DNA from 2 places in the Nocardioides epinepheli genome. Region 1 is predicted to be linked to the other one. Evidence: predicted binding sites of a transcription regulator. Region 1 holds the regulator's gene; the other holds the start of a gene.
What was found. Region 1 encodes HrcA, which represses chaperone genes, less so after heat shock. Its sites were predicted from a motif close to TTGGCACTCGNNNNNNNCGAGTGCCAA; they were not measured.
Positions count from the first base shown of each region.

Region 1 (14,511 bases):
CGGCGGGCACGCCGGCGAAGGACGGGTGCTGCGCGATCACCGCCTCGACGTCGAGGCCGTCTCCGCACGGGCCGATCAGGAGCAGGAGCGAGTCGAGCCAGGGGGCACCGACCACCGGCCAGTTCCAGTCGCACAGCAGCGCGCGGCCCTCGGGGGTGATCAGGATGTTGTCGTCGCGCACGTCGGTGTGCACCATCGTCGTGCCGTGGACGACGTCGGCGAAGCCCGCCGCGAGCGCGGCCGCCTCGTCGCCGTGGGGGAGCACGAACGTGGCGCGCAGGTAGTCCCAGTAGGCCGGCCACGACGCGAGCTCGTCGGCGAAGGTGTTCAGCCGCAGGCCGTCCGGGGCCGGTGTCGTGGCCTCGCCCGTCACCGCGAGCATGTCGAGCGCGAGGTCGAGGTCCTCCTGGGTCCAGGGTCGCCGAGGCGCCCGTCCCTCTACATGCTCGATGCCGATCGCGAACCAGTCCTCGACGTCGAGCGTCCACCGCAGGCGCGGCGCCGGAACCTCCGGCGGGAGGCTCGCCAGCTTGCGGGCCTCCTCGCGATAGGAGTCGGCGAACATCCGCTGGGCCTTGGTCGAGGCTGCCTTGACGAAGTGGCGGGTGCCGTCGGCGCCGAGGAGCACCGAGGCGAACCCGGGGGTGAATCCCGAGGTCTGGGAGCGGGCTTCGGTGACCGGCGTGCCGATCCGGCGCTCGATCGCGGCGCGGACGGCGGGAGGCAGGTGCGCCCACTCGAGGCGTCTGCTCGTGCGGCCGACGGGCACCGGATAGGGACGAGGCGGGATCACGGCGTCGATCCTCGCCGATGCGGCGCGAGGACGGCGACCCGGTTCTGGTGTAGAACCTGAGCGTGCTGCGCTTCTACGTCCTCGGGACGCTTCTGTTCGTCGGGGCGATGGCGACTCTGGCGGCGACGCTCGGGGGCCCGGGCTGGTTCCTGCTGCTGGCGGTCGCGGTGCTGCTGCTCGCCGTCGGCGTCTACGACCTCGTGCAGCGCAAGCACTCGATCCTGCGCAACTATCCGGTGATCGGGCACATCCGGTTCCTGATGGAGGAGATCCGTCCCGAGCTCCAGCAGTACTTCATCGAGCGCAACTTCGACGGCCGGCCCTACGACCGCAACACCCGCTCCTCGATCTATCAGCGCTCCAAGGGTCACCAGGACGAGCAGCCGTTCGGCACCGAGCGCGACCTGTACGCCGTGGGCTACGAGTACCTCGTGCACTCGACGCGGCCGGTCGACCCGATGCCGGAGCCCCCGCGGGTGCGGATCGGCGGACCGCGGTGCACCCAGCCCTACGACATGGCGCTGCTGAACGTGAGCGCGATGAGCTTCGGGGCGCTGAGCGGCAACGCGATCCGCGCGCTCAACCAGGGTGCTGCCGCCGGAGGGTTCGCCCACGACTCCGGCGAGGGCGCGATCAGCCCGTACCACCGTCATGGCGGCGACCTGGTCTGGGAGATCGGCTCGGGCTACTTCGGCTGCCGCACCCCCGAGGGCGGCTTCGACGCCGAGAAGTTCGCCACCAAGGTCGCCGATCCGCAGGTGAAGATGGTGAGCGTCAAGCTCAGCCAGGGCGCCAAGCCCGGCCTGGGCGGCGTGCTCCCCGGCGCCAAGGTGACCCAGGAGATCGCCGAGACCCGGGACGTACCGGTGGGGCAGACGGTCGTCTCGCCGCCCTACCACCAGGCTTTCTCGACGCCGCGGGAGCTGATCGGCTTCCTCGACCGGCTGCGCGACCTCGCCGGCGGCAAGCCGGTCGGCTTCAAGCTGTGCCTGGGCTCGCGCGTCGACTTCCTGGCGATCTGCAAGGCCATGGTCGAGGAGGGGACCGCGCCCGACTTCGTCATCGTCGACGGCGCCGAGGGCGGCACCGGCGCGGCGCCGATGGAGTTCTCCGACCATGTGGGGATGCCGCTCACCGAGGCGCTGATGACCGTCGACAACGCGCTGGTCGGGGTCGGTCTGCGGGAGGCCGTCAAGGTCGGCGCGTCGGGCAAGGTCGCCACCGGCGTCGACGTCGTGAAGCGGGTCGTCCAGGGCGCCGACTTCACCATGGCCGCGCGGGCGATGATGATGGCGGTCGGCTGCATCCAGGCGCAGACCTGCCACACCAACACCTGCCCGGTCGGCGTCGCGACCCAGGACCCCAAGCGGGCGCGTGCCCTCGACGTCGCCTCCAAGACCCAGCGGGTGACCAACTACCAGCGCGAGGTGATCGCCTCGGCCATGACCGTCGTGGCCTCGATGGGCCTGCACTCCTTCGCCGACCTGCACCCCCGGATGCTGCGTCGTCGGGTCAGCCACGACACCATCTCGTCCTACGCCGAGATGTTCGACTACCTCACGCCCGGCCGCCTGCTCGAGTCCGCGCCGCCGTCCTGGCGCGCCGACTGGGATGCCGCCGACCCCGACCGCTTCACCCCCTGACCAAGGCTCCTGAGGCGATAGTCCCGGCCGTTTGGGCCCCCTGGCCGCCGTGAAAAGGGCCTAAACGGCCGGGACTATCCCGCCCCGGGGCGAACCAATTCGTGCGGCGCGGGGGAGTCGGGGAGAATGGCGGTGCCATGTCTGCCACCGTGTCTGCCGCCGCGCCGAAGCCGGGTCACACCGACCCCGCGATCATCCGCAACTTCTGCATCATCGCCCACATCGACCACGGGAAGTCGACCCTGGCCGACCGGATGCTGCAACTGACCGGAGTGGTCGACGAGCGGGCCGCCCGGGCTCAGTACCTCGACCGGATGGACATCGAGCGCGAGCGCGGGATCACGATCAAGAGCCAGGCCGTGCGGATGCCGTGGACCGTGCAGCCGGCGGCGGACGGCGAGGAGCAGGTCGCCGAGCCCGGTACCTACGTGCTCAACATGATCGACACCCCTGGCCACGTCGACTTCACCTACGAGGTGTCGCGGTCGTTGGAGGCGTGCGAGGCCGCCGTGCTGCTGGTCGACGCGGCCCAGGGCATCGAGGCGCAGACCCTGGCGAACCTCTATCTCGCGATGGGCGCCGACCTCCACATCATCCCGGTGCTCAACAAGATCGACCTGCCCAGCGCCAACCCAGAGAAGTACGCCGCCGAGCTCGCCGGACTCGTCGGCTGCGAGCCCGAGGACGTCCTGCGGGTCAGCGCCAAGACCGGCGCCGGCGTGGAGGCCCTCCTCGACCACATCGTCGGCGAGACGCCGCCGCCGGTCGGCGAGGCCGACAAGCCGGCTCGTGCGCTGATCTTCGACTCGGTCTACGACACCTACCGCGGTGTGGTCACCTACGTCCGCGTGGTCGACGGCAAGCTCAGCCACCGCGACCGGATCAAGATGATGTCGACCAACGCCACCCACGAGATGCTCGAGATCGGCGTGATCAGCCCCGAGCAGGTCAAGGCCGGAGAGCTCGGCGTCGGCGAGGTCGGCTACCTCATCACCGGAGTGAAGGACGTGCGGCAGTCGCGCGTCGGGGACACCGTCACCACCCAGCACCACGGCGCCACCGAGCCGCTCGGCGGCTACAAGCACCCCAACCCGATGGTCTACGCCGGTCTCTACCCGATCGACGGCGACCAGTTCGGCGACCTGCGCGAGGCGCTGGAGAAGCTCCAGCTCAACGACGCCGCCCTCACCTACGAGCCCGAGACGTCGGGCGCACTCGGCTTCGGCTTCCGCGTGGGCTTCCTCGGCCTGCTGCACATGGAGATCACTCGCGACCGGCTCGAGCGCGAGTTCAACCTCGACCTGATCTCCACCGCCCCGAACGTCGTCTACGAGGTGCTCCTCGAGGACGGCACCGAGATCGAGGTCACCAACCCCAGCGAGTTCCCGGAGATGAAGATCGCCGAGGTCCGTGAGCCCATCGTCAAGGCGACGATCCTCAGCCCGGCCGACTACATCGGCACCATCATGGAGCTCTGCCAGACCAAGCGCGGCAGCCTCCAGGGCATGGACTACCTGTCGGAGGACCGCGTCGAGATGCGCTACGTCCTGCCGATGGGCGAGATCGTCTTCGACTTCTTCGACCAGCTGAAGTCGCGCACCAAGGGCTACGCCTCCCTCGACTACGAGCGCTCCGGTGAGCAGGCCGCCGACCTGGTCAAGGTCGACATCCTGCTGCAGGGCGAGCCGGTCGACGCCTTCAGCGCGATCGTCCACAAGGACGCCGCCTATGCCTATGGCGTGATGATGGCCGGCAAGCTCAAGGACCTGATCCCGCGTCAGCAGTTCGAGGTGCCGATCCAGGCCGCGATCGGCGCGCGGGTCATCGCCCGGGAGAACATCCGAGCGATCCGCAAGGACGTGCTCGCCAAGTGCTATGGCGGCGACATCACCCGCAAGCGCAAGCTGCTGGAGAAGCAGAAGGAGGGCAAGAAGCGGATGAAGATGGTCGGCCGCGTCGAGGTCCCCCAGGAGGCGTTCGTCGCCGCGCTCTCCACCGGCGGCGGGGGCGCGGAGAAGCCCAAGAAGTGACCTGCACGCCCCTCGACGTCCGGCCGGTGGCCGAGGATCAGTGGGACGTCGTCGCGTGGCTGTGGCAGCTCTTCCGGCACGACCTCGCGACGATCGTCCATGGGCTTCCGTATGCCGACGGCCGCTACCAGCACGCGTGGCTCGACCCGCTCCCGAGTCCGGACGCCGCGGGCTACCTCGCCTGGACGCCGCATCCACACGGTGGCGAGTCGCCGGTCGGCTTCGCGATCGTGGCGGGTCTCACCGAGCCGCGGCGCCACATCCTGGCGTTCTGGACCAGCCCGGTGCTGCGGCGTAGCGGACTCGGCACGAAGCTCGCTCTCGATGCGATCGGCCGCCACGACGGACCGTGGTCGATCGCCTTCCAGCGCGACAATGTGGGCGCCGGAGCGTTCTGGCGGCGCGTCGCGACCGCAGCCTTCGGTACCGAAGGAGTCGCGTGGGTCGAGGAAGCGAGACCGGTGCCCGGCAAGCCCGACCTGCCGCCCGACCACTGGATCGAGACGGTCGAGTGAGCGTGCCGCTGCCCGAGGGCGTGCTCGCCTTCGCCGCGCGGGGTCCGGCCTGGGCCACCTGGGTCGACCGCCTGCCCCGTCTGGTCGACGACGTGCTGGCCGAATGGGAGCTGACCCTCGACGGACAGCCCACCCATGGCTGGACCGCGCTGGTGGTGCCCGTGCGCGATCGCGACGGCACCCCCGCGGCACTCAAGCTCGTGTGCCCCGGCCTCCCAGGAGAGGACGAGGAGGAGCACGAGGCGCTCGCGCTGCAGCGGATCAGCGGTGACGGCGCCGTCCGACTCCTGCGCGCCGACCCCACCCGACGCCTCCTGCTCCTCGAGCGCCTGCACCCGACCGACCTCACCGACGTCTGGGACCTGGAGGCGTGCGAGATCGTCGCCGGCCTCTATGCCCGCATCCATCTGCCCGCTCCGCCCCAGCTGCGCCCGCTGACCTTCTACGTCGAGCGCTGGACCGACCGGCTCGCCGCCCTGCCCCGCAGTGCTCCGCTCCCGCACCGGCTGGTCGAGCAGGCCGTCAGCCTGGGCCGGGCCTTCGTCGACGACCCCGCGAGCCTCGGCACCATGATCCACACCGATCTGCACTACGAGAACGTGCTCGCCGCCGACCGCGAGCCCTGGCTGATGATCGACCCCAAGCCGCTCGACGGCGACCCGCACTACGAGGTGGCGCCGCTGCTGTGGAACCGCTGGGAGGAGCTCGCCGGGGACGTGCGCGGGGGAGTGCGGCGCCGGTTCCACGCCACCATCGACGCCGCGGGCCTGGACGAGGACCGCGCCCGCGACTGGGTGGTGGTCCGCATGCTCCACAACGCACTGTGGACCCTGGAGGACCCGGCGACCGACGAGGACTGGCTCACCCAGTGCATCACTCTCGCCAAGGCGGTCCAGGACTGACCCGTCGGCACCTGCTGGTCCACACCTTGACGGGTTCAGGTATATCTACCCGTGAGTACGCGTAGTGATCTAGGTTACGTCGCAAGCCGCCCGGACCCGTTCGAGCCCAGGAGAGCCATGCCCGTCAGATACGACACCTCGTTCATCGACTCGATGCCGCAGAACGTCGCTGTCCAGTTCCTCGATCGGGTCGCGGCCTCGCCCGACAACGAGGCGTTCCGGTTCCCGCGCGGAGAGTCCTGGGAGTCGGTGACCTGGGCCGAGACTGGCGACATGGTCCACCGACTCGCCGCCGGCCTGCTGGCCCTCGGCCTGGAGCCCGAGCAGCGGGTGGGCATCGCGGCGAGCACCCGCTACGAGTGGATCCTCGCCGATCTCGCGATCATGTGTGCGGGCGGAGCCACCACGACCGTCTACCCCAGCACCAACTCCGAGGACACCGGCTACATCCTGGGCGACTCGGGCTGCCGCTTCGTCTTCGCCGAGGACGACGTCCAGCTGGAGAAGATCAGGGAGCAGGAGGCGAGCCTGCCCGACCTGGTCAAGATCATCACCTTCGACGGCACGTCCGACGGCGACCACGTCTTGTCGATGGACGACCTGGCGAAGGTGGGCGACGCCTACCTCGCCGAGCACCCCGACGTCGTCGAGGAGACCGCGCGCGCGATCCCCGCCGACCAGCTGGCTACGTTGATCTACACCTCCGGCACCACCGGACGCCCCAAGGGCGTGCGGCTGCTCCACAAGACCTGGGTGTACGAGGGTTCCTCGATCCAGGTCCAGGACATCCTCGACGAGACCGACCTGCAGTTCCTGTGGCTCCCGATGGCCCACTCGTTCGGCAAGGTGCTGCTCTCGGCCCAACTGGCGTGCGGCTTCGCGACCGCCGTCGACGGGCGGGTCGACAAGATCGTCGACAACCTCGGCGTCGTCAAGCCCACCTTCATGGGGGCCGCGCCGCGGATCTTCGAGAAGGCGCACGCCCGGATCGTCACGATGCAGGCCGCCGAGGGCGGGCTGAAGGAGAAGATCTTCAAGCGCGCCTTCGTCGTCGGGCAGGAGGTCGACCGGCGTCGCTTCGAGGGCAGGTCGGTGCCGCTGCCGCTCAAGCTCCAGCACGGGCTGTTCGACAAGCTGGTCTTCAGCAAGGTCCGGGACCGCTTCGGAGGCCGGGTGCGCTTCTTCATCTCCGGCTCGGCTGCCCTCAACCCCGAGATCGGCGCGTTCTTCCACGCTGCCGGCATCACGATCCTCGAGGGCTACGGCATGACCGAGAATGCCGCCGGAGCCACGGTCAACCACCCGGACCGCTACAAGATGGGCACGGTGGGTCCCGCCCTCCCGGGCGCGGAGGTGAAGATCGGCGAGGGCGACGAGGTCCTGTTGCGCGGGCCGCACATCATGGCGGGCTATCACAACAACCCGGAGGAGACCGCCAAGGCGCTCGACACCGACGGTTGGCTGCACACCGGCGACAAGGGCTCCCTCGACGAGGACGGCTTCCTCACCATCACCGGCCGGATCAAGGACCTGTTCAAGACCTCGGGCGGCAAGTACATCGCGCCGCCGGCGATCGAGGCGAAGTTCAAGGCGCTGTGCCCGTATGCGAGCCAGTTCATGGTGTTCGGCAACGAGCGCAACTACGTCGTCGCCTTGATCACCCTCGATCCCGACGCCATGGCCGACTGGGCCGCGGAGAACGGCATGGCCGGCAAGGAGTACTCCGAGATCGTCGGCTCGGAGAAGGTGCACGCGATGGTCGGCGACTACGTCGACCAGCTCAACGGGCGCCTCAACCGCTGGGAGACCATCAAGAAGTGGGAGATCCTGCCGGAGGACCTCAGCATCGAGTCCGGTGAGCTCACCCCGTCGATGAAGGTCAAGCGCAACGTCGTGGAGTCCAACAACGCCGAGCTGATCGACGGGCTGTACTCCTGACCCGACCTCGGTCCGGCCGGACGCGGCCGGACCGGGGTGACAGGATGCCGGGGTGCCTTCGGTCCCTCCCTCCGGCGATCCGGTTCCCGACGACGGGGCCCTGCCGGCGTCCGCCCTCCACGGGCTCGGCGAGCGCACGTTCTCCTTCTACGTGCACATCCCGTTCTGCACCGTGCGCTGCGGCTACTGCGACTTCAACACCTACACCGCCGCCGAGCTCGGCACCCCCGAGCGCGGAGCCTCGCGCGAGAGCTACGCCGAGTCGGCGATCGCCGAGGTGCGCCGCGCTCGCGCGGCCCTCGGCTCCGTGGAGCTGGCGGCGTCCACCGTCTTCTTCGGCGGAGGCACCCCGACCCTGCTGAGCCCGGCCGACCTGGGCTCGGTGCTCGCCGCGATCGCCGACGAGTTCGGTCTCTCTCCCGACGCGGAGATCACCACCGAGGCCAACCCCGACTCTGTGGGGCCTGCCGAGCTGGCTGCGCTTCGCGAGGCCGGGTTCACCAGGATCTCCTTCGGCATGCAGTCCTCGGTCGGCCACGTGCTACGGGTGCTCGACCGCACCCACGACCCCGAGCGAGTGCCCGAGGTGGTGGAGTGGTCGCGCCGCGCCGGCTTCGACCAGATCAGCCTCGACCTGATCTACGGCACTCCGGGGGAGTCGGTGGCCGACTGGTCCCGGAGCCTGGACGCCGCGCTGGCGTGCGAGCCCGACCACGTCTCGGCGTACTCGCTCATCGTCGAGGACGGCACCGCCCTGGCCCGCCGCGTGCGCCGCGGGGAGCTCGCGATGCCCGACGACGACGACCTCGCCGACAAGTACGTCCTCGCCGACGAGCGGCTCACCGTTGCCGGTCTGGACTGGTACGAGGTCTCGAACTGGGCGCGAGGCGGGATCGCCGGTCCCGCGGCGTGCCGTCACAACCTGGCCTACTGGCGCGGCGGCGACTGGTGGGGCATCGGGCCCGGCGCCCACTCCCACGTCGGGGGCACCCGCTGGTGGAACGTGCGGCATCCGGTCGCCTACGCCGAGCGGCTCGCCTCCGACCGCAGCCCGGCCCAGGCCAGGGAGATCCTCGACGCCGACACCCGACGCCTCGAGCGGGTGCTGTTGGAGGTCCGGCTGTCCGAGGGGCTGGCACTCGACGTCCTGGACTCGACCGCGGGCGTGTCCGACGTGCTCGCACAGGACCTGGCCCACGTCGAGGACGGCCGGCTGCTCCTCACCCGGCGCGGCCGACTGCTCGCCGACGCCGTCGTCCGGGAGCTGCTCGGCTGAGCCGGGCGGTCCGCCGACGCCCCGTCTGTGTGCGACTCGGATGGCACCGTTCCGCGCAATTGCGCGGGATGGTGCAGTCGGGTGGCTGGTGGGTGACCCGAACGGCGCAATTGCGCGGGATGGTGCAGTCGGGTGGCTGGTGGGTGACCCGAACGGCGCAATTGCGCGGAATGGTGCAGTCGGGTGGCCGGTGGGTGACCCGAACGGCGCAATTGCGCGGAATGGTGCAGTCGGGTGGCCGGTGGGTGACCCGAACGGCGCAATTGCGCGGAATGGTGCAGTCGGGTGGCCGGTGGGTGACCCGAACGGCGCAATTGCGCGGGATGGTGCAGTCGGGTCTCAGGCGGTGACGAAGTCGATGAGCTCCTCGACCCGGCCGAGCAGGGCGGGTTCGAGGTCGTGGAAAGAGTCGACCCGGCCGAGGATCTGCTTCCACGCACGAGCGATGTCGGCCTGGTCGCGGTGTGGCCAGCCGAGATGCTGGCAGATCCCCTTCTTCCACTCGATCGAGCGCGGGATGTCGGGCCAGCGGTCGAGCCCGAGACGTGCGGGCACCACCGCGGCCCAGATGTCGACGAACGGATGACCGAGCACGAGCACGTGCTCGCCGATCGGGGAGGCGGCGATCGCCTGGGCGATGCGGCTCTCCTTCGAGCCCGGCACCAGGTGGTCGACCAGGACGCCGACGCGTCGCTGCGCACTCGGGCCGAACGCGCGCAGGTGCTCGGCGAGGTCGTCGACCCCCTCGAGGTACTCCACGACGACGCCCTCGATGCGCAGGTCGTCGCCCCAGACCTTCTCGACGAGCTCCGCGTCGTGGCGGCCCTCGACGAAGATCCGGCTGGCGCGGGCGACGCGTGCCTTCGCGTCGTGGACGGCCACCGAGCCGGAGGCGGTCCGGGTCGGCTTGGCCGGCGCCGTCACGCGCACCGGCGCGGTGAGGATGACCGGCTTGCCCTCCAGCAGGAAGCCGGGGCCGAGGGGGAAGGTGCGTCGCTTGCCGCGGCGGTCCTCGAGGGTGAGGACATGCAGGTCGCGGTCGACCGCGACGATCTCGCCGACGAAGTCGGTCATCACCTCTTCGACCACCAAGCCGGAGTCGGCCGCAGCTTCGACCGCGCGACCGCGAGCGGGCGCGCGCCAGTCGCCGGAGAGGACATCGGAGCCGTAGCGATCCACGGCGCTCACGCTAGGCGCCGACGGGGACAGTGCCGCTCAGGACGCGCCGTCGTCACCGTCTCGTGACGCGCGCCTCTCGCCGTCGCCCTTAGGCTCCCCATCGTCGGCGCCCTCGGACTCCGGCTCATCCGGGCTCTCGTCGGCCGTCTTGCCGTCGGCGAGCAGGTCGCCTGCGGTCTCGCCGTCGGGCAGGCCCTCGGCCAGCGGGTTGTCCTCGCTCGGGCGGAGATCCTCGGGAAGCTGCTCGTCGTCGATTCCGGAGGCGTTCGGTTCCTGGGTGGACTCGCTCATCGCACCACCTTGGCAGTCGGCCCGGCCGATCGGAACACCTCTGCGGGCGGGCCGCGGACGGCTTGCGGGCGGTCAGACCAGCGGGAGGCGCTTCTGCGCCTGCGGCAGCAGCTCGTAGCCCCGCGTGACCGCGTCGCGGAGGTAGCGCACCGGGAAGGGCCACTCGCCCTGCGCGAGCGCCTCGTCGACCGGCACCCGTCGCTGGGCGAGGTCGCGGATGGTCTCGGCCAGGATGCCGATGTCGTTGCGCTGTTGCTCGACGAAGGCACGGTCGACCACCGAGCCGTGGCCGGGCACGATCGTGCTCGCCCCGGTGGTGAGGCCGAGCACGACGTCGAGGGTCAGCGGCCAGTCCCACGGATAGCAGTCCGGCCCGAAGCCGGGGGCGTTCTCCCGTTCGGCGGACTCCTCGATGAGGTCGCCGGCCAGGACGACGTCGGCGTCCGGGACGCGCACCACGAGGTCGCCGGCGGTGTGGCCGCGGCCCGGGTGTGCGATCTCCACGAAGCGGTCGCCGAGGTCGAGCGCCATCGCCGAGGAGAAGGTGTGGTCGGGGAGGACCACCTCGGTCTCGATCATGGCCGCGACCTCGGCCGCGTGAGGGGCCTCGGGGTCTCCGGCGATCTCCCGCTCGGCCTCGCGCTTGGCCCGCTCGACGGCCCCGGCCATCTCCTCGGCCGCGGCCTCGTGTGCCCGGATGGGCACCTCGCCGAACTCCCCGCGCAGCGCGCCATTGCCGAGCACGTGGTCGAAGTGGTCGTGGGTATTGGCGATCTCGACCACGCGGCCGGCGCCCAAACGCTCGAGCTCGCCGATGATCTGCCGTCCGGCCGCGGCCGAGGTGCCGGTGTCGACCACGAGCAGACCACGGGTGCCACCTACCGCGGTGACGTTCACATCGAGCCACGGATGACGGGCTACCCAGATCCGGTCCGCGACCTCGTTGAACCTCATGGGTCGAGCCTACGAATCCTCCGCCCAATGCGTGGGACCGGCCACGAGACCGGGCCGACGGCGGGACCGGGCACGGCGAAGGCGCATCCGTGCACCCGCGCGGTAGACTTGGCACTCTGACTACACGAGTGCCAGACGGCCCGAACAGGCGCCCGGCACCCCATCGCGAGGAGGCGAGGATGCAAGAGGAACGACGGCTCGCCGTCCTCCGCGCGATCGTGGAGGACTACGTGGCCACCGAGGAGCCGGTCGGGTCGAAGGCGCTGGTCGAGCGCCACGGGCTCAATGTCTCACCGGCGACCGTGCGCAACGACATGGCGGCGCTGGAGGACGAGGGCTACCTCACCCAGCCCCACACCAGCGCCGGCCGAGTCCCCACCGACAAGGGCTACCGGCTCTTCGTCGACCGGCTCACCACGCTGCGCACGATGAGTGCGGCCGAGAAGCGCGCCATCGCCGGATTCCTCGACGGCGCCGCCGACCCCGACGAGATCGTGGCCCGCTCGGTGCGCCTGCTGTCCCAGCTGACCCGCCAGGTCGCCGTCGTCCAGTACCCCACGTTGTCGCGTTCGACCGTGCGCCATGTCGAACTGGTCGCGCTCACCGCCGAGCGGCTGCTCGCGGTGCTGATCTTGAGCAGTGGGCGGGTCGAGCAGCGCGTCGTCGAGCTCGGGGAGCCCTTGGTCGACGACGACCTCGCGGCCCTGCGCTCCAAGGTGGGTCGTGCCGCCACCGGTTCGGTCATCTCCGACGCGGCCACGGCCCTGGGCGCTCTGGCGGAGTCCGAGTCCGGACCGGCGGCCGCCGTCGCCGGCGTCCTGGTCGAGGCCCTGGAGGATCACCGCTCCGACTCCCGCGTGGCGGTCGGCGGTGCCGCGAACCTCGCCCGTTACGGCGACCACTTCGACTCCGCGGTGCGCCCGCTCCTCGAGGCGCTCGAGGAGCAGGTCGTGCTGCTCAAGCTGCTCGGCGAGGCCTCCGACGCCGACACCGTGACCGTGCGGATCGGCGCCGAGGGCCCGATCGAGCAGTTCTCCGCCACGAGCGTCGTGGCCACCGGCTACGGCCCGCACGACGACGCCCTCGCCGCTCTGGGGATCGTCGGTCCCACCCGCATGGACTATCCCGGCACCATGGCCGCGGTCCGCGCTGTCGCACGCTATGTCTCCCGGATCCTCGACGAGAACTGACCGACGCCCAGCCCATCCCTGATCGAGTAGTACCGCCCCACCAGCCATCTTCGAAGGAACGCAGTTGAGCAAGGACCTGTACGACGTCCTCGGTGTCTCTCGTGACGCCGACAGCGACACCATCAAGAAGGCCTATCGGCGGCTCGCCCGCCAGCTGCACCCCGACGTCAACCCCGACCCCGGCACCCACGACCGGTTCAAAGAGGTCTCGCACGCCTACGAGGTGCTCTCCGACCCGCAGAAGCGCGCGGCGTACGACCGCGGCGGCGACCCGTTCGGTGGCGGCTTCGGCCAGGGCGCCGGGTTCTCCTTCACCGACATCATGGACGCCTTCTTCGGCGGTCAGGGTGCCGGTGCGGCCGGCCGCGGGCCGCGCTCGCGGGTGCGCCGTGGCCAGGACGCGCTGATCCGCATCGACGTCGACCTCGCCGAGGCGGCCTTCGGCGTCTCGCGCGACCTCAAGGTCGACACCGCGGTCGTGTGCACCACCTGCGGGGGCGACGGAGCCGCTCCCGGCAGTCATCCGGTGCCGTGCGAGACCTGCCGCGGCCAGGGCGAGGTCGCCCATGTGCAGCGTTCCTTCCTGGGCGAGGTGCGCACCCTGCGCCCCTGCGCGGCCTGTCGCGGGTTCGGCACGATCATCCCCGAGCCGTGCCGGGAGTGCTCCGGCGACGGCCGGGTCCGCTCGAGACGCTCGCTCACGGTGAAGATCCCCGCCGGCGTCGACACCGGCACCCGGGTCCAGCTCGCCGAGCAGGGCGAGGTCGGCCCCGGCGGCGGTCCGGCCGGCGACCTCTACGTCGAGATCCAGGTGCGTCCGCACGAGGTGTTCACCCGCCACGGCAACGACCTGCACTGCACCGTGACGGTTCCGATGACCGCCGCCGCTCTCGGCACCACCCTGAACCTGCCGCTGCTCGAGGCCGACCTGGTCGAGGACACCGGCTCGGGGGTCGAGACCACCTTCGACCTCGACCTGGAGGCCGGCACCCAGTCCGGGTCCGAGCGCGTGCTCCGCGGCCGCGGGGTCCCCGGCCTGCGCGGTGGTCGGGGCGATCTCGTGGTCACGACGGTCGTCGAGACGCCCGGTCGACTCGACTCCCGGCAGGAGGAGCTGCTGCGCGAGCTCGCCGCCCTCCGCGGCGAGGAGCGGCCCACGGGCCAGGTGAAGGCCCAGCAGAAGTCTGTGTTCGGCCGCCTCTTCGGCCACTGATCCGGCGATGTCGCTTCCGGTCCATCTGGTTCCCGGCCTCGACGGCGTCGCCGTCGGCGACGTGGTCCGGGTCGAGGGAGACGAGGCCCATCACGCCGTGGCCGTGCGTCGCATGCGCGCTGGCGAGTCGTTGGTCCTCACCGACGGCGCCGGCACGGCGATCACCGGCACGGTTTCCGGCGTCGGCAAGCGACAGCTCGACGTCACCGTCGAGAGCGTCCAGACCTCCGAGGAGCCGGCGCCGTCGGTGGTGGTCGTCCAGGCCCTGCCCAAGGGTGACCGCGGCGAGCTCGCGGTCGAGGTCCTCACCGAGGTCGGCGTCGCGCGGGTCGTTCCCTGGGCCGCGGCCCGCTCGGTCGCGGTGTGGAAGGGCGAGCGTGCCGCGAAGTCGCTGGCGCGCTGGCGCTCCACGGCCCGCGAGGCGGCCAAGCAGGCCCGCCGGATCTGGCATCCCGAGGTCAGCGCCCTCGCCGGCACAGCCGACGTCGTCGAGCTGATCGCCGCCGCCGACCTCGCCGTCGTCCTGCACGAGGACGCCGAGGCGGCCCTCGCCGCCGTGCCGGTGCCCGAGACGGGATCGATCGTCG
Region 1 is NZ_JBBMMC010000015.1:70,647-85,157, reverse strand. It holds gene WMR31_RS18405 (phosphotransferase family protein) at 1-793, opposite strand, end outside; gene WMR31_RS18400 (FMN-binding glutamate synthase family protein) at 856-2,436, shown strand; gene lepA (translation elongation factor 4) at 2,574-4,466, shown strand; gene WMR31_RS18390 (GNAT family N-acetyltransferase) at 4,463-4,981, shown strand; gene WMR31_RS18385 (aminoglycoside phosphotransferase family protein) at 4,978-5,883, shown strand; gene WMR31_RS18380 (AMP-dependent synthetase/ligase) at 6,001-7,821, shown strand; gene hemW (radical SAM family heme chaperone HemW) at 7,874-9,097, shown strand; gene WMR31_RS18370 (DUF3097 domain-containing protein) at 9,437-10,276, opposite strand; gene WMR31_RS18365 (hypothetical protein) at 10,313-10,567, opposite strand; gene WMR31_RS18360 (MBL fold metallo-hydrolase) at 10,640-11,521, opposite strand; gene hrcA (heat-inducible transcriptional repressor HrcA) at 11,701-12,711, shown strand; gene dnaJ (molecular chaperone DnaJ) at 12,776-13,924, shown strand; gene WMR31_RS18345 (16S rRNA (uracil(1498)-N(3))-methyltransferase) at 13,932-14,511, shown strand, end outside.

Region 2 (14,511 bases), on a different contig from region 1:
CGACGTCGGCGAGCCATTCGTCGTCGCCACCGACGCGCGCCGCAAGGAGGTCTACCTCGCCGAGTACGACGCGGCGGGCGACCGGCTCGGTGCCCCGAGCGTCGCCCGACCCGGCACCGTCGCCACCGAGCGTCCGGTGGTCGGGGAGGGCGCCGTCCTGTACCCCGACGCGTTCCCGCACCGGGTCGGCCCGGTGCGGCCGGCCGCGGCCTGGCTCGGCCTGGGGATGCTGCGCGGGCGCGCCGAACGGCTGCCCCCCGAGCCCCTGTACCTGCGCCGCCCGGACGCCGAGATCCCGGGCGCCCCGAAACCCGTGTCGTGACCGCCGTCGTCCGTCCCGCACGACCGGCGGACGCCGACGTCGTGTGGTCGCTGGAGGAGGAGTGCCTGGCGATCGACGCCTGGCCCGCCGGCCTGGTGCGCTCCGGCGTCACGGGGGAGACCCCGACCGTGTCCTTCTGGGTGGCCGAGACCGCGCAGGGCGTCGTGGGCTACGCAGCAGCCAGCGTCGTCGCCGACCTGGCCGAGCTCCAGCGGATCGCCGTGGGTACCGAACAGCGGCGCCGCGGGCTGGCCGGTCTCCTGCTCGGTGCGGTGGTCACGCACGCGAGGTCGGGAGGCGCGGACCGGCTGCTGCTCGAGGTTCGCGAGGACAACGACGCCGCACGCGCGTTCTACCGGCGCCACGGCTTCACCGAGATCGACCGGCGCCGCCGCTACTACCGCGACGGCGCCACGGCCGTGGTCATGCTTCTCCCACTCGACTGAGCCGGCCCAGTCCAGGCTCTCAGTCCAGGACCTCCGGCGCGATGCCGTCGTCGTCGAGCCAGTCCGAGCCGTCGTCGAACAGGTCGCGATCACCGCGCCGCTCGTCGCGGTCGCGGCCACCACGGCGTCCGCCGGCCACGCCTCCGGCCCCGGCACGGCCACCGGCGGCCCCACGTCCGCCACGTGCGCCGGAGCCTCCACGCGATCCCGTGCCACCAGCCAGTGGGCCACGGCCCGCCACGCCTCGTCCGGCCGTGCCGCGGGCGCCGGACCCTGCTCGCGAGCCGGGAACGCCTCCGGCCAACGGACCACGACCGAGTGGGCCGGCCGCCGACGGCCGGCTGGTCGCACCGATCGGACGAGTGGTCGGCGAGCCGGGCACGACGCCGGGAGGACGCGCTCCGGGCGGGACGGCGCCGGGCGACGCGGGCGCTCCGGGCGGAATGCCGCCGGGAGCGATCGGAGCGATGCCCGGTCCGGGCGCGGGAGCGGGGGATCCGACCGGTCCGGGAGTGATGCCGCCGGGGCCCGAGGGGATCGGTCCGGGCGCACCTGGGGCGGGCGCGCCGGGGCCGGCTGGCGTACCGGGCAGGCCGGGGCCGGCGGGGTGGCCGGGGAAGCCGGGGTGACCGGGACCTCCGGGATAGCCGGGTGAGCCGGGACCTCCGGGATAGCCGGGTGAGCCGGGACCTCCGGGATAGCCGGGCGAGCCGGGACCTCCGGGATAGCCGGGCGAGCCGGGACCTCCGGGATAGCCGGGCGAGCCAGGACCTCCGGGATAGCCGGGCGACCCGGGCTCGCCCGGGGTCGGCGGAGTCGGCATCCCGGGCTGCCGGCCGCCGATGGGCCGCGAACCCGGTGGCCGCGAGCCCCCCGGGCCGGTGCGTCCGCCCGGGCCGGTGTTCTGTCCCTCCGGGGTCTCGGGACCGCGGGATCCCACATACATCCGCTGGATCACGGGCAGTTCCTGGTCGAAGACGTGATCGAGCCGCCGCACCCACGCGAACGAGGTGTCCTCGCGGGCCTGCAGGTTGTCGTTGTACTTCTTGACCTTGTCGCTGTGCTTCTTCTGGTTCTTCAGGTCGTCATCGGTGGGCGGGCCCACCGTGCGCGGCGCGGGGCCGGGGTCGTCGAGCTCGGGGCTGTTGATGTCCATCTGGTCGCGGGCTCCCCGCGCGTCGCGCACCACCATGGCGGTGTGGACCAATGCCCGGTGCCCGTCCTTGAGCAGCTTGACCCGCTCGTCGAGTCCGCCCGCGGTGTTGAGGAAGGACCGGCCGATGGCGGGGCCGGTCTCTCCGCCGATCTCCTCGTCGCGACCCGCCGCGAGCCGCAGGGCCTCCGCGACCGAGTCGAGCAGCTCGGAGCAGCGCAGCCACTCGGCGGCGCCGCTCTCGATCTGCTGGTCGTCGGCGCCCATGAGGTAGGTGCGGAAGTCCTGCTCGTTCGGCCCGCTCATCGGTGCCCCTCCTCGGTGGTGCATCCGGGCTGATCCCCGAAGCCCGGGCCGGTGGTGCACGACTCGACCTGATCGAGGGTCGGGACCGCGGTATTGCTGATGGTGACGGTGGTGCGGCGGGTGTCGTCCTGGGCGGTCTGGTCGGTGAACTGGATGTCTTCGTGGAAGTGCCGGATCCGGGTGGCGTAGCCCTCGAGCCCGGCGACGAGGTCGCTCATCGCGCCGACGACGTGCGCATGCGCCTGGTCGACGTTCCAGCCGAAGTTCTTGCCACTCTCCGAGCCGCCGAAGGCGGTGGCCGGCGTGCCGGGCGGCCGCCCACCACGCTGGACGTCATCCGCGCTCTGGGTGAGGATGCGCACGATCTCGCGGATCGTCTCCTCCTCGACATTCAGCGCTCCCAAGATCGCGCCGACCTGCAGTGCGTCGGCGATTGCGTCGCCAAACCCCATCAGTACGTCTCCCGTCCTACTCGTGCCCAGATCACGCAATGTCGCCTACCCGACCCGAGGAGCACCAAACACCCGGGCGGCAGATTCCCGTAGGCTCGATCGAGATGACCCGTCCACCTCTCCCGCGGCGCGTCCGGCACGCGGCGGCCGCGGCCACGATCGTGACCGTTGCCCTGGTCGCGACCGGCTGCTCGGACGACTCGGGTGGCCGCGATAGCGGGCCCTCCACCGCGCCGCCCTCGTCGCCCTCGTCGCCGGCGTCGGGCGATCCGACGACGAGCGACCCGGCGCCCTCTCCGACGCCTGCCAGCGAGACTCCGACCGGTCCAGCGCCCGCTACCGGCCCCGAGCTGCGGATGAAGGCGGCCTCGGTACGGATGCCGGACGGATGGGAGCTGGACGCCAACCAGGCCCGCACCCTGGCCAGCGGCGGCGAGGGCAACCTCCGCCCCGGCCGGATGAACCTGTCGCAGTTCCCCTCCCTGGTCCAGGACCCGACTCCCCGCGAGCTCGAACAGGCGGCGATCGACACCTATCTCGATGGTCGCGGGCGGGCCGTGGCGCCCGTCGTCGTCGACGGCGTCGAGATGCGACACGTCACCGGCACGATCGACGGCACCACGGTCGATCGCTACACGACCGTCGTCGACGGCGACCTGGTCGGCCTGTCGGTGGTGCTCGCCGAGGGACTTCCCAAGCCCGAGCGCCAGGCGATCCTCGACAGCGTGCTGGCGAGCTTCACCTGGCGCTGAGCCCGGCAGGTCGGCGAGCGCTCGTCAGTCGGCCAGGAGGAAGGGCGGATCGAGGTCGGAACCGGGCAACGGCCCGAGCACCGTCTGCACCGGGCCGCCCTCGGCAAGGTCGAGGGTGACCAGCTTCCACGTGACGGAGCCGAAGTCGTAGATGCTCGCCACGACGGTCTGGTCGTCGAGGAAGCGATAGCCGCCGATGCCCTGGCTCCTCGTGGTGTCGACGGTGGCCACCTTGTTCAGGTCCCGGTCGAGCACGGTGACCTGGGCTGGGCCGAAGCCGTCGGTCTGTGGGTCGACCGCGAGCAGGTGCTCGCCGTCGGGGCTGATGTCGTCGAAGCGGTAGTCGCACGTCTCCGGCACCACCACGGCACCGGTCCGGGTGTCGAGGACCTCGCTGCACGCGGTGAAGTCGTCGACGAACCGGATCACCGCCACGACCTCACCATTGGCGGACGCCGCGCTCACCCGGCTCTTCCCCGGAGCCACTGGGGTCTGCGTGCCGTCCTGGTCGATCGCCACCGAGCGCTGCTCCTTCTCGAGGGTCACGTACACGCGGCACTCGGTGGCGCAGTCCTCGCCGACCGCGGCGACGGGGGTCGTCGCGTAGCGGGGGAGGCCCTCGGCGAGCACCCGCTCGCCGTCGCCCCAGACCGTCTGCAGGGCACCGTCGGTGGACACGAACACGACATAGGACCCGCCCTGCGAGGTGAGCGGCGGCAGCGCTGCCGCGTAGCTGTCGCTGAAGTCGGCCCTCGAGTCCTGGACATAGAGCACGTCGACGGTGATCTCGTTGAGCTCGTCAGGGTTGTTGGCCCAGGCGACGACCCGGTCGCCGAGGTCGGTGGCGCCCTCGTAGGCCTGCGGCAGCACGAGTGTCGAGCCATCTGCGCGGTGCAGCTTCCTGCCGCTCAGGTACGGCACCTGATCGCCCTGGTTCGCGGGCGGCTGGACGTTCGCGGTGTCGCTGGCGGTCGGGGTGTGCGTGGCCACCGGAGGCTGAAGCGAGTCGTCGGAGCCGCCCGCGATCAGGGCGACGGGAGTGATCAGCGCCGCAGTGGCGAGCACGCCCGCGACGACCATCCCGGCCCGCCGGCGCTTGATGGAGCCGGCGCGGCCGCGGATCTGGTCGAGGGTGAGCGGGGCCTCGTGGAGGTCGCGGACGCGGCGCTCGAACTCGCTGCTCATCTCGCGCTCCCAGGTGTCGTTCTCGGGTCGTTCGGTGTTCATCGGTCCCCCTCCTGTCGTCCGGGGTGTAGGTCGGCGGGAACCCGCTCGCGCAGCGCCGCGATCGCGCGGCTGCACTGCGACTTCACGGTGCCGACGGAGATGCCGAGGACGTCGGCGGTCTCGGCCTCGCTGAGCTGCTCGTAGTAGCGCAGCACCACCACGGCGCGAGCCTTCGGCGGCAGCGAGGTGACGACGTCCCACAGCGCTGCGCCGCGACCGTCGTCGTAGGTGTCGTGGTGCGGGCTGTCGGGGATCACCTCGGTGGCGTGCTCACGCCGCTTCCATGCCCGGCGCCACAGCGAGTTGTTCTCGTTGACCATGATCCGGCGCACGTAGGCGTCGGTGGAGGCGCGGTCGGAGACCTTGTCCCAGGCCAGGTACAGCTTGGCCAGGGAGCTCTGGAGGATGTCCTCGGCCTGGTTGCGGTCACCGGTGAGCAGGTAGGCGGTGCGCAGCAGGCTCGGCTGGCGCGCCTGGAGATACTCGGTGAACTCCCGGTCGCGCCGCTCCCTGCGGCCCGCGCTGCCCATGGCACCAGTGTCGGCGCTCGTGCGGCTGTTCAGCAGCATCGCCGCTCCTTCCCTCGTTCCACGCACCCAAGACGCGAACGGGGGAGAGAAGGTTGCAATCGTCGGTACCCGCTCGTGTCCATTCCACGCCCCGGGGGGCGCGCCGGTTGTCACGATGGGGTTGCATGGGCCGTGCACACCCAGTGACAACCGAGGAGCACACATGCAGCAGGTCAAGGCCGTGGTCGCGAAGGCCAAGGGAGAGCCCGTCGAGCTGGTCACCATCAACGTGCCCGACCCCGGTCCGGGCGAGGCCGTGGTGCAGATCCAGGCCTGCGGGGTGTGCCACACCGACCTGCACTACCGAGAGGGCGGGATCAACGACGACTTCCCGTTCCTGCTCGGTCACGAGGCCGCGGGGATCGTGGAGGCGGTCGGGCCCGACGTCACCTCGATCGCACCCGGCGACTTCGTGGTGCTCAACTGGCGCGCGGTCTGTGGCGAGTGTCGTGCGTGCGCTCGCGGCGACCTGCAGTACTGCTTCAACACCCACAACGCCACCCAGAAGATGACGCTCGAGGACGGCACCGAGCTGTCCCCGGCATTGGGGATCGGTGCGTTCGCGGAGAAGACCCTCGTCGCGGCGGGGCAGTGCACGAAGGTCGACCCCGACGCCCGTCCGGCGGCCGTCGGGCTGCTCGGCTGCGGCGTGATGGCCGGCATCGGTGCCGCGATCAACACCGGCGAGGTCACCCGCGGCAGGTCGGTCGCGGTGATCGGCTGCGGCGGCGTGGGCGTGGCGGCAATCGCGGGCTCGGCGCTGGCCGGCGCCTCGCCGATCATCGCCGTCGACATCGACCCCAAGAAGCTCGAGCAGGCCGAGAAGATGGGCGCCACCCACACCGTCGACTCCTCGAAGACCGACCCGGTCGAGGAGATCAAGCGGATCTGCGCCGAGACCTACCCCGGTGCCGAGGGCGCCGACGTCGTGGTGGAGGCCGTCGGGCGTCCCGAGACCTGGAAGCAGGCGTTCTACGCCCGCGACCTGGCCGGCACCGTCGTCCTGGTCGGGGTGCCGACGCCGGACATGAAGGTGCCCGACCTGCCGCTGATCGACGTGTTCGGCCGCGGCGGCGCGCTGAAGTCCTCCTGGTACGGCGACTGCCTGCCCAGCCGCGACTTCCCGATGCTGGTCGACCTGTACCGCCAGGGCCGACTCGACCTCGACTCGTTCGTGACCGAGGAGATCGGCATCGAGGACATCGAGGCCGCCTTCGAGAAGATGCACCACGGCGACGTGCTGCGCTCGGTCGTGGTGCTCTGATGGCTGCATCGACCAGGGTGGACCACGCCGTCTCGTCGGGCACCTTCACCCTCGACGGTGAGACCTTCGACGTCGACAACAACATCTGGGTGATCGGCGACGACACCGAGTGCGTCGTGATCGACGCGCCGCACTCGGTCGAGGACATCATGGCCGTCGTGGGGGACCGCAAGGTCAAGGCGATCGTGCTCACCCACGCCCACGACGACCACAGCCGGGTCGCGCCGGCGCTGCGCGAGCGGGTGTCGGCGCCGATCCTGCTGCACCCCGACGACAAGCCGCTGTGGGACCTCACCCACGGCGAGGACTACCTGTGGGACGTCGACCTCGCCGACGGCACCACCCTCGACGTCGGCGGCACGACCCTGCAGGTGCTCCACACGCCCGGCCACGCGCCCGGCGCGGTGTGCCTCTACGCCCCCGACCTGGGCGCGGTGTTCACCGGCGACACGCTGTTCAACGGCGGTCCCGGCGCCACCGGCCGCTCCTTCAGCGACCGCCCGACCATCGAGGCCTCCATCCGGGCGCGCCTGTTCGCGCTACCCGAGGACACCGTCGTCCACACCGGTCACGGCGACGACACCACCATCGGTGCCGAGAAGGCCCTCCTCGACGGCGCCTGAGGGGTCGTAGCGGCGATAGTCCCGGGAGTTCGGGTTGCTGTCATGCACGTTCGGCAACCCAAACTCCCGGGACTATCCCTTTTGTCGGACAACCTCAGCCTCGGTGGGAGGGGGCCGACTCGGGCTCGCCGGGCTCGGTGGGAGCCTTCTCGTCACCGTGGCCGGGCCACCAGGCGGCGTGGCCGAGGATGGCGGTGAGGGCCGGGGTGAAGAACATCGCCATCACGAACGCCGCGACCAGGATGCCGAAGGACAGCGCGAAGCCCATCGACCGGAAGAGTCCCGGCCCGCCGAGCATCAGTGAGCCGAAGGTGCCGGCCAGGATGATGCCGGCTGCGGCGATGGTGGGGCCGGCGTGCTTGATGGCCTCCGCCGCCGCCTCGCGCGGGCTGCGGCCCTCGCGGGCCTCCTCGCGCAGGCGGGCGACCATCAAGATGTTGTAGTCGGTGCCGAGGGCGGTGACGAACAGATAGATGTAGATCGGCAGGATGAAGATCAGGCCGTTCTCGCCCGCCAGGTGCTGGAAGATGATCACGGTGGCCCCCAGCGTTGCCGCGAAGCCCAGGCCGACGGCGGCCATGAGGTACCAGGGCGCGACGAGGCTGCGCAGCAGCAGCGCGAGGATCAACATGATCACCAGCGCCGCCGCCGGGAAGACCACCTTGTAGTCGCGCACCATCGCCGCCTGCAGGTCGGCGAAGACCGACGGCGTGCCGCCGACGTACGCGGTCGTGCCCGGCGGGGCGTCGCTGTGGGCGGTGTCGCGGATCGGTCCCTTGACGTCGGCGAGGGCGGCGTCGGAGGAGGTGTCGTGGTCGAGCACCAGGCTGATCTGGGCGGCGGTGCCGTCCTTGGACAGCTGAGCCGGGTAGACCGACGAGACGCCCTCGGCCTTGCCCAGCGCGGCGCCGTAGCTCTCCAGGGCCGTCGGGTCGAGCTTGTCGCCGTCGTCGGACTTCACGATCACCGGGACCGGGTCGCTGGCGCCGGCGGCGAAGTGGTCCTGGAAGGTGTTGAGCGCCTCGGTGGACTCGACGTTCTCGGGCAGGCTGGCGTTGAAGTCGAAGGACGGGTTGAACTGGAGGGAGAAGAGCGCGAGCACGACCATGACCAGCCCGGAGGCCGCGGCGAAGATGCCCGGACGACGTCCGACCGCCTCGCCGGCCCGCGCGAAGCGCGCGGCCTTCGGCTCCTGCCGCCACTTCTTCGAGGGCCAGAACAGCGCCCGCCCCAGGACGGTGACGACGGCCGGGACCAAGGTGAGCGCGGCGACCAGGGTCACCGCCACCGCGATCGCCAGCGCCGGGCCGATGGCCCGGAAGATGCCCAGCGAGCTCAGCAGCAGGGCGAGGAAGGCGACGATCACCGCGCCACCGGCCGAGGCGATCGCCTCGCCGGCCCGCTGGAGCGCGCCGACGACGGCGGTCCTGGTGTCCTCGCCGAGCCGAAGCCGCTCGCGATAGCGGAACAGGAAGAACAGGATGTAGTCGGTGCCGATACCGTAGAGGACGACGACGAGGATCGTCTCGACCGAGGAGTCGGCCTTGAGGCCGAAGATGTCGTTGGCCCACGCGATCAGGCCGTTGGCGATCACCGACACCACGCCCACGACCACGATCGGCATCAGGCAGATGATGACGCTGCGGAAGATGAGGGCCAGCAGCACGACGATGAGCACGATCGTGGCGATGCCGACGATCGCGAGGGTCCGTTCGCTCTGGTCCTGCGAGTCCAGGCCCTGTGGCACGGCGCCGGTCGACTGGACCTCGAGGTCGGTGCCCTTCACCAGGTCGGACAGGTCGCTGCGCAGCGACTTGGCATCGTCGAACGCCGTGGTGTCGTAGCCGGTGGCGCCGTCGGCGAGCCCGATGACGCCGAGCTGGACCAGGCCGTCCTCGGAGACCTGCGGAGCGCCGTCGGGCGTGGCGACCACGACCTGCGGCACGAACGTCTTGGTGCCCAGCTCCGGGCCGAGCTCCTTGGCGATCTTCGCGACCTCGGCCTGGTCGGCCTCGGTGAGCTTGCTGCCGTCGGAGCGCTGGAACACCAGGATCGCCGCCGGCGTCGTGGCGCCGGGGAACTCCTCGGACTGGATGTTGATGGCCTTGATCGACTCGTAATGGTCGGGCAGGAAGTCCGACTCGTCCTGCGTGGTCTGCAGGGCGGGGGCGAAGACGACCACGAGGGCGGCGAGCACCACCCACGCCCCGATGACGTACCAAGGACGCCGGGAGGCGACCCGGCCGAGTGCAGTGAACACAGCTACCTAGAGAACCACTTCCGAGGCTCGATGGGAAACGGATTCAGAAGGGCTCCACGAGCAGCGCCGTGCCGTGCCCGTCGACCCGGGTGAGGACGAGGGTCGCCTCGCTGTCGCCGTCGAGGTCGAGCCGGCGCCGCAGCTGCTCCGGCACGACGTCGACGCCGCGCTTCTTGATGGTCAGTCGGCCTACCCCGCGCTCGCGCAGCGCGGCCCGCAACTGCTTCTCGCGGTAGGGGAGTGGCTCCAGGATCCGGTAGCCGCGGGCGAACGGCGTGCGGAAGGAGTCGTCGGAGGTCACGTAGGCGATGTGCTCGTCGACGAGACCGCCGTGCACCCCGGCGGCGACGGCGGTGACCAGGCCGGCCCGGATCACCGCGCCGTCGGGTTCGTAGAGGAACTCCCCGATCGGGCGCACCGGTGCGCCGGGGTCGTCGTCGTCGGTGAGGGTGGCCAGGCCGCCGTCGCCGACGACGGTGGCGCGGCGGCGTGCGGTGGCCAGCCGGCCCGACCAGAGCGCGGCCTCCTTCACCTCGCCGTGGTCGCTCACCCACTCGGCCTCGACGCCGTCGGGCACCAGGTCGTGCGGGATGCCCGGCGCCGCCTTCACGCACGCGTCGCGACCGAGCAGGCCCTCGACGAACTCCCACGGCGGCGTCCAGGCCTCGGGGCGCCAGGTGCGCCCGGTCCCGGTGCGCCGGGCCGGGTCGGCGAAGGCGACGTCGAACGGTGCGAGGTCGAGTCGGGTCGCGTCGGCCACCGTGACCGCCCCAGGCAGGCCCAGTGCGGCGAGGTTGGCCTCGGCCACCGCCACCCGCACCGGGTCGAGATCCACGCCGACGCTGACGATCCCGGCCTCCGCCGCGGCGATGAGGTCGCCGCCGATGCCGCAGCCGAGGTCGACCAGGCTCTGGGTGCCGAACGCGGTGAGCCGGCCGGCTCGGTGCCGGGCCACCGGGGCGCGGGTGGCCTGCTCGAGGCCGTCGGGGGTGAAGTAGAGCGCTGCGGCACGGTCGCCGAACTTCGCCTCCGCGCGACGGCGGAGCTGGGCCTGGGTGAGTGCCGCGGCGACGTGCGCCGGGTCGGCGATTCGCCGCAGCCGGGTCTGGACGGCGAGCTCGTCGGCCGGACCGCCGGCGGTGTCGGAGGTGAGCTCGGTCGCGGTGGCGAGCAGGGCCTGGCCGTCGTCGGTCAGGAGCCATCGGAAGGCGTCGAGGTCCACCGCGGAATCCTCGCAGGCGGGGTGTCGCAGGGGCGACGTCGCGGTTCGATGACGGGCCAGGCTGGCACTCGTTGGGTGGGAGTGCTAGTTTCAGAACTGGCACTCTCGCCTTGAGGGTGCCAGCGCTTGCGAAGCGGTACGACCCCCGCGACGGCGTACCAGGGAGCAAGCCCACCACGTGAGCCCACAACCCACGCGAATCCCACGCGCAACCAAGGAAAGTGGAGGTCGACATCGTGTCGGTCAACATCAAGCCTCTCGAGGACCGGATCGTCGTCAAGGCCCTCGAGGCCGAGCAGACCACCGCCTCCGGCCTGGTCATCCCGGACACCGCCAAGGAGAAGCCCCAGGAGGGCGAGGTCGTGGCGGTCGGCCCCGGCCGCTTCAACGAGGACGGCGACGACCGCATCCCGCTCGACGTCTCGGTCGGCGACAAGGTCATCTACAGCAAGTACGGCGGCACCGAGGTCAAGTACGGCGGCGAGGAGTACCTGATCCTCTCGGCGCGCGACGTGCTCGCGATCGTCTCCTGACGCACCACATGTCCTGACCGAAACGGCGCGAGCACCCTCGCGCCGTTTCGTGTTCGGCCCCGAACCACCCCAAGTCACCACCCGAACCAATCCGGCAAGGAGCACCACCCAGATGCCCAAGATCCTGGAGTTCGACGAGAACGCCCGGCGTTCGCTCGAGCGCGGTGTCGACGCGCTCGCCGACGCCGTCAAGGTCACCCTCGGCCCCAAGGGCCGCTACGTCGTCCTCGACAAGAAGTGGGGCGCGCCGACCATCACCAACGACGGCGTCACCGTCGCCCGTGAGGTCGAGCTCGACGACCCGTTCGAGAACCTCGGCGCGCAGCTCACCAAGGAGGTCGCGACCAAGACCAACGACATCGCCGGCGACGGCACCACCACCGCCACGGTGCTCGCCCAGGCGATGGTCCACGAGGGCCTGCGCGCGGTCGCTGCCGGCGCCAACCCGATGGGCCTCAAGCGTGGCATGGACCAGGCCGCCCAGGCGGTCTCCGAGGAGCTGCTCAAGTCGGCCCGCGAGATCGAGACCCGCGAGGACATGGCCTCGGTCGCCACCATCTCCAGCCGCGACGAGCACATCGGCAACCTGCTCGCCGACGCCTTCGACAAGGTCGGCAAGGACGGCGTGATCACGGTCGAGGAGTCCAACACCATGGGCACCGAGCTCGAGTTCACCGAGGGGATGCAGTTCGACAAGGGCTACATCAGCCAGTACTTCGTCACCGACCCCGAGCGGATGGAGGCCGTCCTCGACGAGCCCTACATCCTGCTCAACCAGGGCAAGATCTCCTCGATCCAGGACCTGCTGCCGCTGCTGGAGAAGGTCATCCAGTCCGGCAAGCCGCTGTTCATCATCGCCGAGGACGTCGACGGCGAGGCCCTCTCGACGCTGGTGGTCAACAAGATCCGCGGCACGTTCAACGCCGTCGCGGTCAAGGCGCCCGCCTTCGGTGACCGCCGCAAGGCCATGCTCGAGGACATCGCGATCCTCACCGGCGCCACCGTCGTGGCCCCCGAGGTCGGTCTCAAGCTCGACCAGGTCGGCCTCGAGGTGCTCGGCACCGCTCGTCGCGTCGTGGTCACCAAGGACGACACCACGATCGTCGACGGCGGCGGCGACCCCGCCAAGGTCGAGGCCCGCGTCAACCAGATCAAGGCCGAGATCGAGAACACCGACTCCGACTGGGACCGCGAGAAGCTCCAGGAGCGTCTGGCCAAGCTCGCCGGCGGCGTCTGCGTCATCAAGGTCGGCGCGGCCACCGAGGTGGAGCTGAAGGAGAAGAAGCACCGCATCGAGGACGCCGTGTCCGCCACCCGTGCGGCCATCGAGGAGGGCATCGTCGCCGGCGGCGGCTCGGCCCTCATCCACGCCTCCACGGTGCTCGACGACGACCTCGGCCTCAAGGAGGACGAGGGCACCGGCGTTCGCGTCGTGCGTCGCTCGATGGTGGAGCCGCTGCGCTGGATCGCCGAGAACGGCGGCGAGAACGGCTACGTCGTCACCACCAAGGTCAAGGAGCAGGGTCCTGGCTTCGGCTACAACGCGGCCACCGACGAGTACGGCGACCTGATCGCCCAGGGCGTCATCGACCCGGTCAAGGTCACCCGCTCCGCGCTGGTGAACGCCACCTCGATCGCGGCGATGCTGCTCACGACCGAGACGCTCGTCGTCGACAAGCCCGAGGACGAGGACGAGGCCGACACCGGCCACGGTCACGGCCACGGCCACTGATCGACCCCCGCTGATCCTCTGATCAGCCTCGAACGGCCCGTCGCGGATCTCCGCGGCGGGCCGTTGCGCTGTTGGGCCCCGGGCAGGCGGGCTAACGCGCGACTGAGAGGATGAGTCGGTGCATCAGAAGGTGAGCGTGGCAGAGCGGCGCTCACTCGTCCTGCTCCCAGTAGTGCTCGCGCTGCTGTCGATGCTCGGCCCGTTCGCCATCGACACCCCGTTCCCGGCGTTCAAGAGCATGGGTGAGGAGTTCTCCGCCGACAAGGGCTCGATGCAGCTGGTGGTCAGCGCCTACCTGTTGGCGTTCGGGTTGATGAGCCCGTTCCACGGACCGCTCTCGGACGCGATCGGCCGCCGCAAGGTCATGGTCGGTGGCGTCGGTGTGTTCGCCCTCGCCTCCATCGGCTGCGCCCTGTCGCAGTCGCTGCCGATGCTGCTGGTGTTCCGAGTCCTCCAGGGTCTCAGCGCGGGCGGGGGCGTGATCGTGAGCCGCACCGTGGTCCGCGACCTGTACGACGGCGACCAGGCCCAGCGCCTGATGTCGCGGGTGATGCTGATCTTCGGCGTCGCGCCCGCGGTCGCGCCGATCGTCGGCGGCCTGCTGCTCCAGCTGGGTCCCTGGCCGCTGATCTTCTGGTTCCTCGCCGCGGTGGGTGGGCTGCTCGCCGTCGTCGTGATCACGCTGCTCCCGGAGACTCACCCGCCGGAGCGGCGGATCCCCTTCTCCGTGGGCTCACTGGTCGCCAGCCTGGCCGACATCGGCAGGAGCCCGAGGTTCCACCTGGTGGCCTGGGGCGCCGCCTTCGGCTTCGCGGGGCAGTTCCTCTACATCGGCGCCGCGCCGATCTTCGTGGTCGATCTGCTCGGCCTGGGCGAGCTCGACTTCTGGGTCTTCTTCGTGCCGATGATCATCGGCCTGATGACCGGTGCCTGGGTCAGCGGCCGCACGGCCGGACGGGTACGCCGGGGCGTGCTCATCTCGGCGGGCATGACCTTCGCGCTGTTCGGCGCGGGGGTGAACGTGCTGCTCGCCGCGCTCCCGGCGACCAGCGGCGAGCTGCCCTGGGCGGTCATCGGCCCGGCCCTCATCGCGGCCGGCTCGGGCGCGGCCTACCCCTCGCAGCAGCTGATCCTGCTCGACATGTTCCCGGCGCTGCGCGGCTCCGCGGTCTCGATGTTCACCTTCTTCACCCTCGTGCTCAACGCGCTCATCGCGGCCCTGGTGGCGCCCCGGGTCACCGACTCGGTGCTCACCATGGCCCTGGCCGCCTTGGTCCTGATCGCGGTCGGCCTCTCGCTGTGGACCCTCCACGTGCTGCTGGGCCTGCGTGCGCGCCACGAGGCGGCGTCGGTCCCGGAGTCGCTCGCTCCCACCGACTCGCTGTAACCGCTGCCGCGCAACCCAGCTCGGGAGCGTTGGCAGGGACGGTTGCCGGGGTTCGATCAATCAGCGCTCGCTGGCTGTCGCTCGCTTGCTCAACCTCCGGCGGGTCCCTGGACATCTCCGTGGGCGGCGAGGAAGGTGAGCGGATGCGACTCGGAGCCCTTCTCGTGCCAGCCCTCGCCCTCATGCTTCCCCTGGCTGCCGTGCCGGCCGACGCCGGCGGCGGCCACGGTCATTCGGCCGACCCGTTCGCCCACGGCTGGCGT
Region 2 is NZ_JBBMMC010000017.1:36,634-51,144, reverse strand. It holds gene tsaB (tRNA (adenosine(37)-N6)-threonylcarbamoyltransferase complex dimerization subunit type 1 TsaB) at 1-322, shown strand, start outside; gene rimI (ribosomal protein S18-alanine N-acetyltransferase) at 319-768, shown strand; gene WMR31_RS19460 (hypothetical protein) at 788-2,227, opposite strand; gene WMR31_RS19455 (hypothetical protein) at 2,224-2,679, opposite strand; gene WMR31_RS19450 (hypothetical protein) at 2,784-3,431, shown strand; gene WMR31_RS19445 (hypothetical protein) at 3,456-4,658, opposite strand; gene WMR31_RS19440 (SigE family RNA polymerase sigma factor) at 4,655-5,227, opposite strand; gene WMR31_RS19435 (S-(hydroxymethyl)mycothiol dehydrogenase) at 5,391-6,491, shown strand; gene WMR31_RS19430 (MBL fold metallo-hydrolase) at 6,491-7,114, shown strand; gene WMR31_RS19425 (MMPL family transporter) at 7,209-9,374, opposite strand; gene WMR31_RS19420 (class I SAM-dependent methyltransferase) at 9,418-10,596, opposite strand; gene groES (co-chaperone GroES) at 10,833-11,129, shown strand; gene groL (chaperonin GroEL) at 11,242-12,861, shown strand; gene WMR31_RS19405 (multidrug effflux MFS transporter) at 12,980-14,248, shown strand; gene WMR31_RS19400 (WD40/YVTN/BNR-like repeat-containing protein) at 14,392-14,511, shown strand, end outside.
Region 2: a site for HrcA is predicted at 10,658-10,684, ahead of groES (co-chaperone GroES). Genes of this name have one in related genera too.